DNA from 2 places in the Cupriavidus taiwanensis LMG 19424 genome. Region 1 is predicted to be linked to the other one. Evidence: predicted binding sites of a transcription regulator. Region 1 holds the regulator's gene; the other holds the start of a gene.
What was found. Region 1 encodes FNR, which switches genes on or off when oxygen is low (the NO sensors DNR and NnrR bind a similar motif). Its sites were predicted from a motif close to TTGATNNNNATCAA; they were not measured.
Positions count from the first base shown of each region.

Region 2: a site for FNR is predicted at 3,078-3,091, ahead of RALTA_RS04725 (fatty acid desaturase). Genes of this name have one in related genera too.

Region 1 is NC_010528.1:1,950,104-1,957,620, reverse strand. Features, by position in the region: gene ccoG (cytochrome c oxidase accessory protein CcoG) at 1-1,129, shown strand, start outside; gene RALTA_RS08955 (membrane protein) at 1,173-1,382, shown strand; gene RALTA_RS08950 (hypothetical protein) at 1,379-1,624, shown strand; gene fnr (fumarate/nitrate reduction transcriptional regulator Fnr) at 1,679-2,404, opposite strand; gene RALTA_RS08940 (sulfite exporter TauE/SafE family protein) at 2,482-3,258, shown strand; gene scpB (SMC-Scp complex subunit ScpB) at 3,844-4,698, shown strand; gene rluB (23S rRNA pseudouridine(2605) synthase RluB) at 4,727-6,568, shown strand; gene rimP (ribosome maturation factor RimP) at 6,871-7,359, shown strand; gene nusA (transcription termination factor NusA) at 7,356-7,517, shown strand, end outside.
Region 2 is NC_010528.1:1,015,571-1,023,087, forward strand. Features, by position in the region: gene RALTA_RS04715 (urate hydroxylase PuuD) at 1-759, shown strand, start outside; gene RALTA_RS04720 (TMEM165/GDT1 family protein) at 926-1,501, opposite strand; yybP-ykoY riboswitch at 1,523-1,765, opposite strand; gene RALTA_RS04725 (fatty acid desaturase) at 1,816-2,979, opposite strand; gene guaD (guanine deaminase) at 3,170-4,492, opposite strand; gene RALTA_RS04735 (adenosine deaminase) at 4,569-5,624, opposite strand; gene xdhC (xanthine dehydrogenase accessory protein XdhC) at 5,680-6,669, opposite strand; gene xdhB (xanthine dehydrogenase molybdopterin binding subunit) at 6,822-7,517, opposite strand, start outside.

The sequences.
Region 1 (7,517 bases):
GATCGCGGGGCGGCTGTTCTGTGGCTACGCGTGCCCGCAAACGGTCTATACCGAGATCTTCATGTGGATCGAGCGGCGGGTCGAAGGCGACCGCATCGCCCGCATCCGCCTCGACGGGGATCCATGGAGCCTGCGCAAGTTCCGCATCAAGGCCACCAAGCATTTCCTGTGGGTGCTGATCGCACTGTGGACCGGCTTCACGTTCATCGGCTACTTTGCGCCGATCCGTGAACTGGGCGGCGAGGTGCTGGCGCTGTCGCTGGGGCCCTGGCAAGCGTTCTGGATGCTGTTCTATGCGTTCGCCACGTGGGGCAATGCAGGCTTCATGCGCGAGCAGGTGTGCAAGTACATGTGCCCCTACGCGCGCTTCCAGAGCGTGATGGTGGACCGCGATACTTATGTCGTGACCTATGACGTCGGTCGTGGCGAGCCGCGCGGCAGCCGCTCGCGCAAGACCGACCATCACCAGGCCGGCTTGGGCGATTGCGTCAACTGCAGCATCTGCGTGCAGGTATGCCCGACCGGCATCGACATCCGCGATGGCCTGCAGTACGAGTGCATTGGCTGCGGCGCCTGCATCGACGCCTGCAACCAGGTCATGGACAAGATGGACTATCCGCGCGGGCTGATCCGGTACACCTCGGAGAACGCGATGCGCAAGGGCCTGTCCGCGGCGGCGTCGCGCAAGCGCCTGCTGCGTCCGCGCATCATCATCTACTCGGTGATCTGGGCGGCGCTGCTGGCGGGCTTCATGGCATCGATCATGCTCCGCACGCCGCTGAAGGTCGACATCATCCGCGACCGCGGCGCGCTGGGTCGGGAAGTGGAAGGACGCTGGATCGAGAACGTCTATCGACTGCAGCTGATCAACACCACCGAAGCGCCGATGCAGATCCGCGTGCGCGCCGACAGCGATGAACTGAAGGGCCTGACGGTTGAATACGACAAGCAGGCCGAATCGCTGGCGCCGACCTCCAACCGGCTGCTGCCGATCCGCATCCGAGTGCCGATCGAGGCCGCCACGCAGGGCACGCACAAGATCAACGTAACGGTAACGAGCGAAGGCACGGAGCAGGGGCATGCCGAAATCCGGCAATCCACCAGTTTTATCGTGCCGCGCGATTTGTGAAGCTAGGTGATTCGTACGTAGTCGCCAAGATGAAGGGGGCAAGATGAGTCAGCAAGGCAATCCGTGGTGGAAGGAGCCGTGGCCGTGGCTGCTGATGAGCGGTCCGCTGCTGGCCATGGTGGCGTGCGGCGTGACGATCTGGCTGGCGTCGACGCATCCGGACATGCCGGTGCAGGGCGCGACCAGGCATGGCCTGGTGGTGGAGAAGGCGGAAGCTGTGCCGCCCAGGGCCGCGGCAGCGAGGCAGCCATGAGGTTGCGCTGGCTGATGTGGGTGCTGTGGCCCGGTTTCCTGATGGCGGGCCTGGCGACGGCGACGGTGTTTTCCGTCGTCGATCCGGGCGACCTGAAATTCTTCGGCCATCCGATCGAGTCGTCGCGCGAGTCGGTCTATACCGTCGGCTTTCTGCTGGCGTGGGTGTTCTGTGCGTTGTCCAGCGGGCTGACGCTGTACACCATGCCGACGCGGCTGGCCGATACGGACGAACTGGAATAGGGAAGGACCACCGCGCTGCCGGCGCCGCAGGCGGCGCGGCAACGCCGCGGTGGATCAGCAGCTTCGGCTGTAGAGTTGCTTGATGCCGTCGATGTCGATCAGCTTGACATGCCGCTGGCGGATCTGGATCAACCCGGCTTCGGCAAAGCGCGAGAACAGCCGGCTGACCGTCTCGAGCTTCAGCCCGAGGTAGCTGCCGATTTCTTCGCGGCTCATGCGCATCACGAACTCGGAGGCCGAATAGCCGCGCGCCGAGAGCCGCTCCGACAGATTGATCAGGAAGGCGGCAAGGCGTTCCTCGGCGCGCATCGAGCCGAGCGTGACCAGCATCAGTTGGTCGTGCGTGATTTCCTTGCCCATCAGCCGCAGGAACTGCTGCTGCAGCGACGGCAGGTCGGCCGACAGCGACTGCAAGTCATTCATGCGGACCACGCATACCTCGGTATCTTCCAGCGCGGTTGCATCGGACGCATGCTGCATCTCGCCCAGGCCGTCGAGGCCGACGATTTCACCGGGCAGGTGGAAACCGGTAATCTGCGAGCGTCCGTCTTCGGTGGTGACATGCGTCTTGAGCGTACCGAAGCGGATGGCGTAGACCGCAGTAAGCGGGTCGCCCATGCGGTAGAGGGTTTCCCCCTTGTGCACGCGGATGCGTTCCTGCACCAGCGTGTCGATCTTGGCAAGGTCTTGCTGCGACATGCCAACCGGAAGGCACAGCTGTCCCATCGCACAGGTGGAGCAGCGGGGTGACATCTCGGTAACGGGGATGGAGGTGAGCAATTGGAACCTGCTAGAAATGGCAGCGGGGCACGATACGAACATTTTACCGTGCGATGTGATGCGGCAGGGAGACAGATTTGACATTTGGCGTATTGATCAGTGTTTTCCTGCTCGCCCTGCTGGGCGGGGTGCACTGCGCCGCCATGTGTGGCGGAGTTGCGCTGGCTGTCGAGCAGCGGGGCGCCACGGCGGCGCCAGTGCGCCTGGTGCGCAGCCGGGGCGCCTGGCTTGGCGAGTTGTTGGTCATGCACATTGGCCGGATTTCCACCTATATGCTGCTGGGTGCAGCGCTGGGTGCTGCCGGCGCCACAGCATGGAAGCAGGACTACCTGCCGGTGCAGCGCTGGCTGTTCGGCGCCGGCAGCCTGATGCTGCTGTGGTCCGGCTGGCGCTTGCTGCGCGGCAGTACCTTTACCGTGCACTGGCTGGAACGGCTGGCGGCGCGCGCCGGCGCAGCGGTGGCTGGCGGGATTGGCGGGATTGGCGGGATAAGCGGCCTCGCCGGCGCGATGCCTGCCTTCGTGCGGGCGCGCGGCGGGCTGGCGCGGCGTTACGGCGTGGGCCTGGCCTGGGGACTGGTACCGTGCGGCATGGTCTACGGCGCGCTGACGCTGGCGCTGCTGGCGGGCAATGCCGGCTCCGGGGCGCTGGTCATGGGCGTGTTCGGGCTTGGCACGCTGCCGAACCTGCTGGTGCTGTCGGGGCTGTCGGGCTATCTCCGGCTGTGGTCGAGACGGCCGGCCGTGCGCCTGGGCGCGGGCCTTGCCGTGATGGCGTTCGGCGGGCTTGGCATTGCGCGAGCGGTGCTGCTGCCACATTCGCTCGCGGAACAGGGCTTTTGCCTGGTGTTTTGATGTCGCGCGGGCCCTGCTGGGGCGCCGGCGCCCCACGCAAGCAGGATGATGGTTGCAGGCGGACGTGGGAATACCATACAATCGCCAGCATTGTGGTATCGCGCGGAGTCAGACAGGCTGCGGTAAGCAGCGGCGTACAGCGCCTGGCGGCCTTGATTTCCGAAGGCGCGCGCGGAACGCGGGAAGCGGAAGGCTTTTGCTGATCGCCAGCCCCCGCGGTCCATCCGGTTCAAAAGATCTGGTTCAAAAGTCCGGTTGGCGCTGCGGCGTGGTAAATGCCGGCCTTGCTCCCGATACCCGTATTTTCTTGCGTCCGAGGCGTTCAGTTCGCCGACCGCGATGTCCGCCTGGGCGGACGAGCGACGCAAGAGGTTCGCTGGCCGGTCCATTGCGGCATGCGGACGATCTCCTGCCGGAAGCCCGGCAACTCGATGCAAAGAAAGGGAAGTGCACGGCTTGGGTACAGCAGGTATCCGGCTCGCTGCGCAATGAGATGGCGGTGGCTTTGGCACCGCTGTATCCAAAATCTCCGGTGCCCCGGATCCGTCCGGGAGCAGGTGCAAAGACAGGCTGCACACCATCAACATGAATACCCAAGAGGCGAAGATCGTCCTCGAGACGGCGCTGATCTGCGCGCAGGAACCGTTGCGCGTCAACGATCTGCGCCGCCTGTTCGACGATGACGTCGGCGCAGACACCATCCGAGTGCTGCTGGACGAACTGCGCCAGGACTGGCGCCCGCGCGGCGTGGAACTGGTGGCGCTGGCCAGTGGCTGGCGGTTCCAGAGCCGGCCCGAGATGCGGGAATACCTCGACCGCCTGAATCCGGAAAAGCCGCCAAAATACTCGCGGGCGGTGATGGAAACCCTGGCGATCATTGCCTACCGCCAGCCCGTGACCCGTGGCGATATCGAGGAAATCCGCGGCGTGACGGTCAGCACGGAAGTGATCAAGAAGCTCGAGGACCGCAGCTGGATTGAGGTGATCGGCCATCGCGACGTGCCGGGCCGCCCGGCGCTGTATGCCACCACCAAGGCGTTCCTGGACGACCTCGGGCTGCTCACGCTGGACGAGCTGCCCCCGCTGGAAGACGCCCAGGCGCAGGCGCAGGCCGCCTTGCTGGAGCAGCAGGCAATCAATTTCGAAGACCTGGCGGCGAGCAAGCCGGCCAGTGCCGACGAGGAAGCCTTTGCCGAGCCGGCCACCCCGGCCGACACACTGGCGAGCGGCGAGGTGGCATCCGGGCGTGACGGCGAAACCCCCGTGCCCGAAGATGGCGCCAATGGCTTTGATGCGCAGCCGCTGCCGGCGGCTGCCGAGGCGGGTCCGGACGATGCCACCGAACCTGCCGCCCCCCCTCCGGACGGGGCGCGGGACCCACTGCCATCCGATGGCACCCCGCCGCACCCGAGCGAGCACGACGAGCGCGTGCCGAACTGAACAACATGCAACATCGATAGTGAATATCTTGTCTGATTCCGTTGAGCAAGACGCCCGCCATGCGGGCGCATCCGCCGACACCGGCGCCGCAGAACCCGGATCGGGCAGCGACGCCGCGCCCCGCCGCAAGGGGCTGCGCCGCGGTCTGAGGAACCTGGTGGCATCGCGCCGCCAGGCCGCGCAGGACCGCACGGAGGGCGCCGAAGGCGCCGGCCAGGGCGATGCCGGGGACGCCGGCGCCGCCGCAAGCGCGGGCGCCGCGGGTCTCGGGCGTGGCGGCCAGCGCGGCCGCGGCAAGCGCAAGACGGGCCAGACTGAAGGCGGACAGAGTGGCCAGGGTGGCCAGGGCGGCAGCAAGGCAGACAAGATCGACCGCGCGGCTCGTGCCGAAGGCGCCGACAAGCCGGAGCAGCCGGCGCGCAAGCGCAAGCAGGGCCAGCGCGGCGGGAAGGCGGCGACGTCCGGCGACAACCAGGGCACAGGCGCTCGCCAGCAGGGCCGACGCAAGGATGGCGGCAAGCCGCAGGCCGCGCGCAAGGGCCAGGGCGGTGCCGACAAGGCCGCCGCCAGCAGCGAAGACCTGTTCCGCTTCGTCATCTCCGAGCAGTACGACAGTGAAGACACCGTCATCCCGCGCACCAAGGCCAAGCCCGTGCGCGAACTGTCCGCCGAAGACGACGCCCCCAAGCTGCACAAGGTGCTGGCCGAGGGCGGCCTCGGCTCGCGCCGCGAGATGGAAGAACTGATCCTGCAGGGCCGCGTCTCGGTCAACGGGCTGCCGGCGCATATCGGCCAGCGCATCCTGCCGGCCGACCAGGTCCGCGTGAACGGCAAGCTGATCCACCGCAAGGTGTCGACCAAGCCGCCGCGCGTGCTGCTGTATCACAAGCCCGCCGGCGAGATCGTCAGCCAGTCCGATCCGGAAGGCCGTCCGACCGTGTTCGACAACCTGCCGCGCATCAAGACCGGGAAATGGGTCGCGGTGGGCCGCCTGGACTTCAACACCGAAGGCCTGCTGATCTTCACCACCTCGGGCGACATTGCCAACCGCTTCATGCATCCGCGCTACGGCGTCGAGCGCGAATACGCGGTGCGCACGCTGGGCGAACTGGCCGAGGCCGACCGCCAGCGCCTGCTGCACGGCATCAAGCTGGATGACGGCGAGGCCAACTTCCTGCGTATCGCGGATGGTGGCGGCGAAGGCGTCAACCATTGGTACCACGTCGCGCTGACCGAAGGCCGCAATCGCGAAGTGCGCCGCATGTTCGAGGCGGTTGGCCTGACTGTGTCGCGCCTGATCCGCACCCGCTACGGCCAGTTCCTGCTGCCGCGCGGTCTCAAGCGCGGCCGCTGGCAGGAAGTGGAGCCGAATGACGTCAAGGCGCTGATGACCAGCGTCGGCCTGAAGGTGCCGGGCAAGGGCGAGCAGGCGCCGAAGGGCGCCACCAAGGTGGGCGGGCGCAAGCAGCGCACCGAAGCGGCGATTGCGGGCATGCCGATGCATACCGGCATGGACGGCCTGCCACGCTTCGAACAGGGCGGTGCCCGCGGCGGCGGCGGCCGCAGCAGCCAGCCGGATCCGATGAAGACGTCGATGGGCTATATCAGCCACGGCCCGACGCTGCTGACCTCGCACGCCGCCAACCTCGGCGGTGGCCGCGGCACCGGTGCGCGCCAGGGACGTGGCGGCGGCGCCGGCATGGGCGGCATGGGCGCAGCGAGAGGCCAGGCCGGCCAGGGGCAGGGCAAGGCCCGCCGCGGTGGCGGCGAGGCCAATGGCAACGTGATGCCGAAGGCGGCCAAGTCGGGCGGCAACCGTGCGCCGCGTGGCGGCGGCAATCGCGGTGGCAACCGCGGCGGCAATCGTTAAGCGCTGTATGCGGCGCATGGCGGGCAGAACGCCCGCCCGCGCCGCGTGCGGCCCGTGGTAATGTCTGGCTTTTGCCTTTTCGACATAATCCGCGTATAATTCAAGTCTATTCAAAAAGCCATCCTCGTCCGAGGATGGGCGAATGATGGGCATTGCGCCCATTTTTTTTTGGTTCGCCCGTTTTTCGGTGCTTCCGCCCCTGGCGGAGGGGTGGCGGACAGGCAGCGCTGCAGCAGGGTCGTCCCGGACGGCACCGGCGGGTTTGCCTGCCACGGTGTTGATGGCCATTACTCGGGATAACAGTGCATCTGGCAGATTTGATCGAAACCACCCTAAGCGGCATGGGATATGAGCTGGTCGAGCTCGAGCGTGCCCCGGCCGGATTGCTGCGTGTCTATATCGATCAGCCTGAAACCGGCATTGCCATCGAGGATTGCGAAAAGGTGAGCCGCCAGCTCACCCACGTGTTTACGGTCGAGAACGTCGACTATGAACGCCTCGAGGTCTCGTCGCCGGGACTGGACCGGCCGCTGAAGAAGCTGGCCGACTTCGTCCGCTTTGCCGGCGCGGAGGCGCGCGTGACGCTGCGCCTGCCCGTCAATGGACAGAAGAACTTCACAGGCATCCTGCGCGAGCCCACCGGCGCCGCGGGCGAAGAGAAGATCGGCCTGGAGTTCGAGGGCAAGGATGGCCCGGCGCTGCTGGAATTTGCCGTATCCGATGTCGACAAGGCACGCCTGGTGCCGGTGATCGACTTCAAAGGAAATCAAAGAAAAGGGAACAAGCAATGAGCCGCGAAGTTCTGTTGCTCGTCGATGCGCTTGCGCGTGAGAAGAACGTCGACAAGGATGTGGTATTCGGTGCCCTGGAGGCGGCGCTCGCCTCGGCCACCAAGAAGCGTTTCGAGGAAGACGTGGATATCCGTGTCGCGATCGATCGCGAGTCGGGC
Region 2 (7,517 bases), 930 kb from region 1:
CGCCTGGTCGGCATCCTGGTGGCGATCTACATCGCGGCCGCCGCCTACGTCGCCTGCCACATCTTCTCGGGCCGCGCGGCGTTCCTGCTGACCGGCGCGATGATCGCGACGATCATGAGCGCGAACGTGCTGGCGTGGATCATTCCGGGCCAGCGCAAGGTGGTGGCGGCACTGAAGGCCGGCCAGCCGGTGGACCCGATCCACGGCAAGCGCGGCAAGCAGCGCAGCGTGCACAACACCTACTTCACGCTGCCGGTGCTGTTCGCGATGCTGTCGAACCACTACAGCATGACCTACGCCCACAAGTACAACTGGGTGGTGCTGATCCTGATCATGCTGTCGGGCGTGCTGATCCGCCAGTTCTTCATCCTGAAGCACAAGGGCAAGATCAACGTGCTGTGGCCTGCCGCCGGCGTCGCCGCGCTGGGCGTTGTCGCCGTGATGATCGCGCCGCAGCCGCGTCCGGCCGTGGCCAAGGCCGATGGCGAGGCCGCCGCGACGGTCAGCTTCGCCAAGGTGCAGGAAGTGATGAACGCGCGCTGCGTGCAGTGCCACGCCGAGCAGCCAAAGATGATGCCGACCGCGGCCAAGGGCATCAAGCTCGAGACGCCCGAGGACATCAAGGCCCACGCCCAGCTGATCTACCAGCAGGCGGTGCAGCAGAAGGCGATGCCGCTGGGCAACGTGACGCAGATTACCGACGACGAACGCGCGCTGCTGGGGCAGTGGTTCGAAGGCGGTGCCAAGACCACCAACTGAGGGTGGCCTGAGCTGAAAGCATCAGGGCCGGCTCTTCCCGAGCCGGCCCGCGACATCCGAGCATCGGTGATCGACGGTCCGGAGGGCTGAGCAGTTGGCAGCCGTCAGTACCGGACCGGCGAGGGTTTGAACGGGGCCTTGTGCCCCGTTTTTTTTGCCTGGCGCCTTATCCGCCGATGTTCAGCAGCGCCAGCACACCCAGCACCAGGAAGATCCCCGCCGCAATCTTGTGCACCAGGCCGATCGGCATCTTGTTGGCGAACCGGTCGCCCAGCAATACGGCCGGTGCATTGGCGATCATCATGCCGAAGGTGGTACCCATGACCACCGCCAGCACCGCATCGCTGAAGCGCGCCGCCAGCGCCACCGTGGCAATCTGGGTCTTGTCGCCCATTTCGGCAAAGAAAAAGGCAACGAGCGTGGTGCCGAGGATGCCGATGAAGCCCTTGACCGGTTTGGCCTGCTCGGCGTCGTCGAACTTGTCCGGGATCAGCATCCATGCGGCCATGGCGATAAAGCCGAGTCCGAGGATCCAGCGCAGCAGGCTTTCGCCAACCACGTGCGTAATCCAGCCGCCGAGCGCGCCCGCAAAGCCGTGGTTGAACAGGGTGGCGATCAGAATGCCGAGGATGATGGGCGCCGGCTTGCGGTAGCGCGCGGCCAGCACCAGCGACAGCAATTGCGTCTTGTCGCCCATTTCTGCGAGGGCGACGATGCCTGTGGAGACGAGGAAGGCTTCCATATTGGTCTTGTGGGGTAACCGGGCCGCAATGCATCGCGAGATGCCAATGACGCAACCCTTTCCCGGCCCGGCCAGAAAGGGATGGTCATCGGTCTCGCCAGGCATGGACGCTGCCTGGGCCGGTGTGGCCAGGCGGATCCGAAGCTGCGCACGCCATAACCGCAAGCGGTCAAGTCTGTTGACGTACGCCCCTGTCCCCCGTAGTCCGCATTGCGCGGCGCGGTGGGAGCAGGGCGGCTACTCCCCAATGGAAGCGGCGATTATAACCGCCGCGGCGGTGGATCGTCCACCACCGCCAGCGGCCTGCCAGCCGGTCAGGCCGGCACCGGCGCGTTCTCGCTGGTCTGGCGGCCGCGGAAATCGGTCCAGCACAGCGCCTTGAAGTCATAGAGCTTGCAGCGGCGCGCCGTGTCGAAATACCAGCGCCAGGAGAAGTTCTCGATGATGATACGGCCCGGCAGCGCGTGCTCCAGCAGCGCCTGCGCGCGCTTGAGGCGGTACAGCGGCACGCTCATGTCGACGTGGTGCGCGGTGTGTTCCATGATGTGGTGCAGCGCCGTGCCGATGCCATGGCGGAAGCGCAGGTGCACCGTGGTCGAGACGAACGGCTGGGCCCTGGCCCACATCGCCTTGGTGTCGTACCAGGCGACACTGGTGTGGGTATGGTGCACATACAGTACGAAGCCCACGGTGACGTTCCACACCAGGAAGGGCAGCACGAAGCCGGCGCCGACCAGCATCCACACCGACTGCTGCGTGGCCAGCGCCAGCCCGGCCAGCGCGCCGATCCAGGCCAGCCCGAACACCGCCACCAGCACGCAGTCGCCGGTGAAGACCGGGCGGCGCGTGGCCATCTGGCGCTTGCTGGGGAAGAACAGCTTGCACCACCAGATCTCGACCAGGTAATACAGGCCCGGACCGAAGCCGGTGCGGTAGATGCGCTCCATCACCCGGCGCCAGCGCGGCAGCGCGTTGAATTCCTCGAGCGAATACGGCGCCCAGACGAAGTCGAAGCCCTTCAGGTTGGTGTAGCCGTGGTGGACCACGTTATGGCCGACTTCCCACAGGCTGTACGGCGTCAGCGACGGCAGGAAGGTCAGCCGGCCCAGCCACTTGTTGAGCCCGCGGCGCGGAGTCAGGCTCTGGTGGCAGGCATCGTGGCCGATGATAAACAGGCGCGCGATCACCAGACCCGCCAGCACGCCCAGCGCCAGCTTGGCGGCCCAGTGCGGCGCCAGCACCACGCCGGCCAGCACGGCGCCGAACAGCAGGTAATCGAAGGCGAACAGCATCAGTGCGCGCGGCGTGCTGCGCTGGCCCAGCGGGATCAGCCAGCCGCGGATGATCTTGCGCGACGGCAGCGGCGCGTCCGGTGCGATCGGTTCCGGCAGCGGGGCCTGATGCGGTGCCTGGGGGCGCGCGCGGGCATGCGCGGCGGCAGGCTCGGCGGGGGAATCTGCGGTGTGGTAAGCGGTCATGCAGAACCTTCTGATTGCGGTCGATGGGTATGGGTGCGCGGCAAGACAGGACGGCCGCGGCGGAACCGCAAGGTTAGAAGGCTTTGTCGAGGACAGTCTTGACGGTCGTCAAGCCAGTGGGACGGCGGAAGCGGTAAAGGGCGGGCCCGCCGCGGGCGCGGCGGGCCACGGGATGCCGCGGTGTGGCGGATCAGGCAGCCGGGATGTTCGCGGCCTCGCCCATCACGTAGACGCGGTCGATCACGCGGTCGTCGCCCAGCATGGCGAAGGCGAACAGTTCCTCTTCCAGCGTTTCCGAGCGGTTGCTGCGCCGTGCGATCAGCGGCGTGGCCTTGGGGTCCAGCACGATGAAATCGGCCTCGCAGCCCTCGCTGAAGCTGCCGACGCGGCCGGTCCAGCCCAGCGCCTCGGCGGCGGCGCGGGTGGCCAGGTAGAACATGCGCAGCGCGGTCAGGTAGTAGCCGCCCATGCGCGCCACCTTGTGCGCGGCGTTCATGGTGCGGAACATCGAGAACGAGGTGCCGCCGCCCACGTCGGTGGCCAGCGTCACGTTCAGGCGGTTGGCATCGGACTGGTGGAAGTCATAGAAGCCGCTGCCGAGGAACAGGTTCGAGGTGGGGCAGTGCGCCACCGCGGCGCCGCTGTCGGCCAGGCGGCGGCGGTCGTCCTGGTCCAGGTAGATGGCGTGGCCGTACATCGCGCCGGGACGGAGCAGGCCATAGCGGTCGTAGACATCCAGGTAGCTGCGCGCGTCCGGGAACAGCTCGGCCACCCATTTGACCTCGTCGCGGTTCTCGGCCACGTGGGTCTGGATAAAGGCGTCCGGGTAGGCGCGCGCCAGTTCGCCGCAGGCGGCCAGCTGCGCCTCGGTCGAGGTCGGCGCGAAGCGCGGCGTGATGGCGTACGACAGGCGGCCCTTGTTATGCCAGCGCGACAGCAGGTCGGCCGAATCCCGGGCGCCGCTTTCGGCGGTGTCGCGCAGGAATTCGGGGCAGTTGCGGTCCATCATCACCTTGCCGGTGATCATGCGCAGGTTGCGCGCCTCGCTTTCGGCAAAGAGGGCGTCGGCCGAGGCCTTGTGCACCGTGCTCCAGACCACCGCGCTGGTGGTGCCGTTGCGCAGCAGTTCCTCGGTGAAGAAGCCGGCCACGCCGCGCGCGTAGTCGGGGTCGGCGAAGCGACGCTCTTCGGGGAAGGTGTAGGTGTCGAGCCAGTGCAGCAGCCCCGGCGACGGCGACGCGATCATGTCGGTCTGCGGGAAGTGCACGTGGGTGTCGATAAAGCCGGGCACGATCAGCTTGCCGCGATGGTCGATGACCTCCGCGCCGGCCGGGATGCGCGCGGCCAGCTGGCTGTAGTCGCCGGCGGCGGCGATGCGCCCGTCGGTGACGATCAGCACCCCGTCGTCCCAATACTGATACGCGTCCTCATGGAATTGCGGGTCGCGCAGGAAATGCAGCACGCGGCCGCGGATGGCGCGGGTACGGGAGTCAGTGGTGGGGTGGCTCGTCATGGCTTGTCTCTCGTGGCCGGCCCGCGCGGCACCGCATGGTGCAAGCGGCAGGCCGGTCTATTGGCATGCGCCGGGCTCAGGCCGCGGGGGCCGTTGCGGGCGGGGACTTGGGCGGAGCGGACCAGAAGTGGTCGACTTCCGCCAGGAACTCGGCCTTCTGCATGGCAGGCAGGAAGGCCGCTTCAAAACTGTTGCGGGCCAGCTTGTGCGCGTCGGCCGCGTCCAGCGGCAGCGCGTCGAAGGTGGCTTCCCAGTTCGCATTCATATAGCCGCCGAAGTAGGCCGGGTCGTCCGAATGCAGCGTGATCGCCACGCCCGCATCCAGCATGCGCTTGAGCGGGTGGTCGCGCAGGTCGGGGTAGACCTTGAGCTTGACGTTCGACAGCGGGCACACCGTCAGCGCCACGCGCTCGCGCGCCAGGCGCTCGACCAGCGCGGCATCGTCGATGGCGCGCACGCCGTGGTCGATGCGCTCCGCCTTGAGGATGTCGAGCGCATCGGCGACGTACTGCGCCGGACCTTCCTCGCCCGCGTGCGCCACCAGATGCAGGCCCAGCTCGCGCGCCCGCGCGAACACGCGCGCGAATTTCTCGGGCGGGTTGCCTTTTTCCGACGAATCGAGCCCGACGCCGACAAAGCGGTCGCGGTACGGCAGCGCCGCTTCCAGCGTGGCGAACGCGTCTTCCTCGGACAGATGGCGCAGGAAGCACAGGATCAGGCTGCTCGAGAAGTCGTACTCGGTGCGGGCCTGGGCCAGGGCATCGGCAATGCCGTCGATCACCACGCCGATCGGCACCCCGCGCGCGGTATGGGTCTGCGGATCGAAGAAGATCTCGGCGTGGCGGACGTTGTCGGCGACGGCGCGCTTGACGTAGTCCATGGTCATGTCGAAGAAATCTTCCTCGGTCAGCAGCACGCTGGCGCCGGCGTAGTAGATGTCCAGGAACGACTGCAGGTCGGTAAAGGCGTAGGCGGCGCGCAGCGCGTCGACGCTGGGGTAGGGCAGCGCCACCTGGTTGCGCTGCGCCAGCCGGAAGATCAGTTCCGGCTCAAGCGTGCCTTCGATATGCACATGCAGTTCGGCCTTGGGGGTGCGGCGGATCTGTTCCGCGAGCGCGGCATCGATGGTCATGGGGGCCTCGTTTCTGGGCAATTCAGTGCCAGCCGGCAGGACCGGCGGCACGGGTTCAGGGATGCACCGCCTCCGTGCGGCCCGCACGCAGCGCGGCAAGGCGCTGTTCGCGGACCTGGAGCAGCTGGGCGACGATGGCAACCGCAATCATAGCCGGTGCCTTGTCGGTGATCCCGGGAACCCCCATGGGGCATGTCATTTCCGCGAACCTGGCCGGGTCGATGCCGTGCTCGGCCATGCGGTGTTCGAAGCGCGCGCGCTTGGTCTTGGAGCCGATCAGGCCGAAGTAGGCAAAATCGGTGCGCTTGAGGATTTCTTCGCACAGGGTCTGGTCGAGCGCATGGCTGTGCGTCATCACCAGGAAGTAGCTGCCCCCCGGCGCCTGCGCGACCACGGCCTCGGGCGTGTCGCTGGCCTCGGCCTCGATGTTGTCGGGCAGGCCGCCGGGGAACAGCGTGTCGCGCTCGTCCACCCAGTGCACACGGCACGGCAGCGTGGCCAGCACCTTGACCAGCGCATGGCCGACATGGCCGGCACCGAACAGCACCACATGCATGGTGTCGGGCACCAGTGTGTCGGTCCAGCTGCCGTCTGCTTCCAGCGTCACGCCGGCGAGCACCGCGCGGCTGTCGCAAAAGGTCACCGCGCCGCTGGCCGGCACCTGCCGCTGCAGCGCGCGCTGTGCGGCGAAATTGCGCTCGACCGCATCGAGCCAGGCCAGGTCGGCCTGGCCCAGCACTTCGAACGCAAGCTGCACCACGCCGCCGCAGCATTGCCCCAGCGCCGGGCCCAGCGGAATGCGCTCGATCCGGCGCGGCTCGCCACGCGCCAGCATCTCGCGGGCGATGTCCATGCCGCGCCATTCCAGATGGCCGCCGCCGATGGTGCCGACCAGGTCGTCGGCGCTGACCAGCATGCGGATGCCGGCCTCGCGCGGCGCCGAGCCCTTGACCTCGACGATGGTGACCATCGCCACCGGCACGCCGGCACGCACCATGCGGGCGGCGTCGGCGAAGCGGAAGGGTTTGAGCGGTGCGTCCTGCATGGTCGGGGCCTCTGGGAAATGCGGTGATGACGGGCGTTGCTGTGCGTCGGGTGGTGGCGCGCACCTGCTTCTTGCGCCGGCCCCTCGCCTGTCAAGGCAGTCGAGGGGGGAAAGTCCGGAGCGTCCGCAGGCGCGCGCTGCCTTGCCACCGTTCAGGCTGCCTGCGCAGCCCCTTGCGCCGAGGCCGCACGCACGGCGTCCACGGCATCCAGGATCGCCTCGCTGGTGGCCGGAGCCTTCAGCGGCGGGTTGATGCGGTAGTCGCCCAGCGCGGCCACGGCGTCGCGGATCGCGAAGAACACCGAGAACGGCAGCAGCAGCGGCGGCTCGCCCACCGCCTTGGAGCGGTGGATGCTGTCCTCGACGTTCCGGTTCTGGAACAGGCGCACGTTAAACGCCTCCGGGCAGTCGTTGACCGTCGGGATCTTGTACGTGGACGGCGCGTGCGTCATCAGCTTGCCGTCCTTGTTCCACCACAGTTCCTCGGTGGTCAGCCAGCCCATGCCCTGGATAAAGGCGCCCTCGACCTGGCCGATATCGATCGCCGGGTTCAGCGAGCGGCCGGCGTCGTGCAGCGCGTCGGCGCGCAGCAGCTTCCATTCGCCGGTGAGCGTGTCCACCAGCACCTCGGAGCATGCGGCGCCGTAGGCGAAGTAGTAGAACGGGCGGCCCTGCAGCGCCTTCTGGTCCCAGTGCAGCTTGGGCGTGGTGTAGAAGCCGTCGGACCACAGCTGCACGCGCGCCACGTAGGCTTCGCGCGCCAGCTCGCCGAACGACAGGCGCAGCTCGCCGGCGCTGACCAGGTCATCGTTGAAGCGCACCTCGGACGGCTCGACGCCGGCCTTGCG